DNA from 2 places in the Enterococcus casseliflavus genome. Region 2 is predicted to be linked to the other one. Evidence: predicted binding sites of a transcription regulator. Region 2 holds the regulator's gene; the other holds the start of a gene.
The links. Region 2 encodes LexA, which represses DNA repair genes until DNA is damaged. Its sites were predicted from a motif close to CNAACANNTGTTNG; they were not measured.

Region 1 (2,197 bases), 570 kb from region 2:
CAAAGGCTACGCCGATGTAAACATTGATACAAGCGGTCTGACAATGATGGCGGCGAATTCGAGCGGCAACTTGCTCCGCCATTTCCTTGATGACGATCTCGATTTCTTCTTGTAAATAATAATTGCGATGTAGAACTTGGCTATTGCCGTAGCTTTTTTCCATCACTTGTGGTGTCGGTTCAGATAAAATCGTGCGATCAATGCCGTGGGCGTGATGATAGAGCTGCTCGCCAATGATCCCCATGCGACTGCGTAAAAGATCAGGACTGGCGTGAGCCAATTGTTCGATCGTTTCAATCCCCATCAAGTGAAGTCGTTTTTCTGTGCGCCGACCGATCCCCCAGAACTCTGTCATAGGGGCGATCTGCCAAACTTTTGTCGGTACATCGTCATAGGTCCATTCAGCGATCAAGGAACGATTGTGTTTGGATTCGTTATCTAAAGCTAGTTTTGCTAACAATGGATTGTCGCCAATGCCGATGGTGACATACAATTTCGTTGTTTCGTAAATGTCTTTTTGAATTTGCTGGGCAATCAACCAACGTTTTTCTTCGCGAGAGATCGTTTTATCGGGAATGAAAAGATCCAATGTACGGGTCAGATCCATCATCGTTTCGTCGATCGAATAGAGCAGCAAGTCGTCTTGTCCAACATATTTGCGAAAGACATTATTGACTTTGGTATTTTCTTTGATATAAAAACTCATACGCGGCGATGCTTTGTACAAATCGGGATGTGTCGGCAGGTTGTCATTGCGAGTCACATTTGAAATCCCCAATACCGATTTTGCCTTTGGGGAAGCTGCTAAGACTAAGCCGTTACCAGTATTGTCAGAATGTGACATGACGACCAGCATCGCTTGGATAGGATCTAACCCGCGAGAGATGCATTCGACAGAAGCATAAAAACTTTTGACATCGATAAATAAGATATCGCGTTTTGGCTCGAGCGCATAATTAAAACCACCCATTTTTATCACTCCTTACCGAGATTATACGAACGTTTGTTCTTTTTTGTCAAGTGAACAGGAGCGGATGAGGGGGATTTGTTTTTTTATAGAGAAGTTATTTTTGTTTTATAATGATGGGAAACGTTGGTTTATAAGGAATACATTCATTTCAGATTATCAGAATTCGATTGGACATACATACGGGGTTTTGTCTTTTTACCCGAAAAACGGATAAAAAAACAGCCGATCCATTGGACCGACTGTCGTAGCTTAAATCAATTTTCGGCAGGTAGAGTTGCAAACAAACTTAAGAGATTGCCGTCTATGTCTTTGACAATGGCATAGCGTTGCCCCCAAAAGGCAGACCAAGGTTCTTTGAAAGACTGATACCCGGCAGCAACGACTTTTGCATGAAGGGCATCAACTTCTTCAGGAGAATCACATAAAAAGGCTAATTCAATCGTATCACCCACAGTCATTGGTGCATGTCCGTAGATCCCAGCAACCATCTGGCGGCTATTCAAGGAGATGCGAACCCCGTCGTTTGCTAATTCCATATAATCTTCTGAGTGCTGACCTAATGGCGTGAAGCCAAGTACTTGATAAAAAGCCAGTGCCTGTTCCATGTTTTTTGTGATAATACCGACCATATCTAGTTTCATTGTTTTCTTCCTTTCATGTGGGCGTTCTTTACATAACAGTCAATGCAGTTGCTAGCAATGAAGATCACCTCGTTTTTGTCAGACGGTAATGGTGCAACCGTTCAGCCAACGTACCAGTATGCAATTCAAATAAATGGTTGTCATCGTCATAAAAATAAATAGAAGCACCTTCGCCTTTGCTGCGGGAACGATCTTTTTCGATCTTCAATCCTAGTCCTTGGATGCGCGTAATCAAGGAATCGATTTGAGCTTGATCGATTTTAAAGGCAATATGGTTATACGTTTTTGGCAGCTTCTGGGAGGCATCCTCCATAACAGCAAGCCATAAGCCATCGATCAAAAAGAATTTTTCTGGGAAGTAAGAATGGGCCTGGTCCTGACTATCATAAACTTCCTCTGCATCAAACAATGTTTCCAGCATCGTTGTCGTCTTTGCTAAATTCTGTACGATCAACGTGATATGGGAAATCTCCATCGCATCAACACTCCTTTGCTATGACGAAATAGGGGAAAGAGAAACAATCAGTATCAAAAGAAGCATTATGTTAGTGATTGTGAAATACCAAGAGGAAGAGCAGAACATAAA
Region 2 (2,197 bases):
TTCTCGATTCTTGGTGATTTCTTTTGTCAGCTTATCTGTATAAAAAACAGCTTGTTCCATTACTTCGACAGATTCTTTTTTGTTACGATTCGCATGTGCTTTAATATGCGTACTATCAATAAATACTTCGGAAGTATCTACGATACCTTCAGCGATACATTGTTCTAGAATTTCATAAAAAATTTTTTCAAAGAGATCTGTTCCTTTGAACCGTCGCGTATAGTTTTTACCAAATGTTGAAAAATGAGGAACAGGATCTTCTAAACTCAAACCTAAAAACCAGCGATAAGCGATATTCACTTCTATTTCTTTTATTGTTTGTCTCATACTTTTAATACCAAATAGATATTGAATCATTGGTAATTTAATTAGAAGAATAGGATCCAAGCTAGGACGTCCTTGGATTTCATCGTATTTCTCTTTAACCAATTCATAAATAAAGGAGAAATCAATACATTGATCTATTTGCCGAAATAAATGGTCCTGTGGGACCAAGTCTTCAAGAGAAAAGAAACCGATTTGTGCGCGTTTACTCATATCTTGTTTTGAGAGCATCTGGATACACCTCCAATTGATACTCTTATTTTAACGGATAAAAAAAGACAAAGCACTAAAAACTAGTACTTTGTCTACAGTCTGAAAGGACTCGCTGGAGTCCTTTTTTGTTTCTGCTGCCTTATGGGCGTATGTAGGGGAAGGATCATGGTTCATAACGATAAAAATCATGATCGTGATAATAATGGCGGTTACGTTTGCGCTCTGCTTGGCGGAATTTCTTTTCATCCCAAAGCATGAACCAAAGCATCATTAGAGGGCAAAAAATCAGAACAGCACTTAAAACGCCAAAATAGCCAATAACAATTCCCATCAATAATACCCACAACATAAAACCAAATCGACGAACTGCTTTCATCTCATTCACTCCTTAAATAATACGAACTTATGTTTGTATACCTATTATACGAATGTTTGTTCGCTTTGTAAAGAGGAAAGAAAAAAAATCTTCGTAAAAACGAAGATTTCCTAGTCAGCTCGTTGAGCATCAAAGCAGATGGCGATACAATCCAACAACCAATCCTAAAATCGTTACGTCAGGCAAAATGATTGGTTCTAAATAATCATTTTCTGGTTGTAAGCGAATGTAATTCTTTTCTTTATAGAATCGTTTGCACGTAGCTTCGTCTTCATCTGTCATAGCAATCACGATATCGCCATTTTGAGCACTTTGTTGTTTACGAACGATTACTTGATCACCGTCGAGAATGCCAGCATTGATCATACTTTCTCCTCGGATCGTCAACATAAATAAACTTCCGGTACTATTTGCTAAATCTGGCGGAATCGGAAAGAAATCGGATGCATCTTCCACGGCTAAAATCGGTTCTCCAGCAGTTACGACACCAAGCATCGGAATGGATGCTGGTTGAACATCGATTTTTTCAAGACCGGAAGCAGTTAATTCAATGGCTCTGGGTTTTGTAGGATCTCGTAAGATCAGCCCTTTTTTTTCAAGTCGGGACAAATGGCCATGAACAGTTGAGGTAGAAGATAACTGAACGGCTTCGCCAATTTCGCGAACAGTCGGCGGATAGCCTTTTTCAGTGACACGTGTATGAATGAACTTAAGAATTTCGATTTGTCGATTTTCTGTTCGTTTTGCCAAAACTGACACCTTCTTTCATTTGATAACCTTAGTGTACCATAGCTATATCGATTGTTCAAACAAATGTTCGCTTTTTGTGCTATTGTTTTTGCTCGCTAGTTTGTAGTAAAATCAAGAGGGAAAAGGAGGAACAACTATGCTATCTCAAGAAAAATTAGCTCGAATCAATGAACTTGCCAACAAGAAAAAAACAGAAGGATTGACTGAGGCTGAGACCCACGAACAAAAAGTTCTGCGTGAAGAGTATTTAACCGCCTTTCGTGGAGGGATGCGACACCATATCGAAGGAATGAAAATCGTTGACCCTGAAGGTGCTGATGTGACACCAGAGAAGTTAAAAGAGATTCAAAAGAAAAAAGGTCTCCACGGCAGATAATTGTGAATTCCTTTTCATTGCTATTGAAATAAGCTTCTGAATCACGTATAATGAAAGATGTAATAAAGGTAAAAAAAACCTAAATTAGGAGGAACTACCATTGTTTGATAAAATCGATCAATTAGGAGTGAACACCCTTCGTACATTAAGTATCGAAG

Region 1: P0G38_RS05680 (Y-family DNA polymerase) is a predicted target of LexA. The motif match lies at 997-1,010, and genes of this name have one in related genera.

Annotation. Positions count from the first base shown of each region.
Region 1 covers NZ_CP119393.1:1,162,024-1,164,220, forward strand. Annotated here, with positions in the region: gene P0G38_RS05680 (Y-family DNA polymerase) at 1-970, opposite strand, end outside; gene P0G38_RS05685 (VOC family protein) at 1,225-1,611, opposite strand; gene fosX (FosX/FosE/FosI family fosfomycin resistance hydrolase) at 1,676-2,086, opposite strand; gene P0G38_RS05695 (hypothetical protein) at 2,157-2,197, opposite strand, start outside.
Region 2 covers NZ_CP119393.1:1,729,647-1,731,843, forward strand. Annotated here, with positions in the region: gene P0G38_RS08375 (IS1182 family transposase) at 1-555, opposite strand, end outside; gene P0G38_RS08380 (hypothetical protein) at 701-913, opposite strand; gene lexA (transcriptional repressor LexA) at 1,043-1,663, opposite strand; gene P0G38_RS08390 (DUF896 family protein) at 1,800-2,039, shown strand; gene tkt (transketolase) at 2,140-2,197, shown strand, end outside.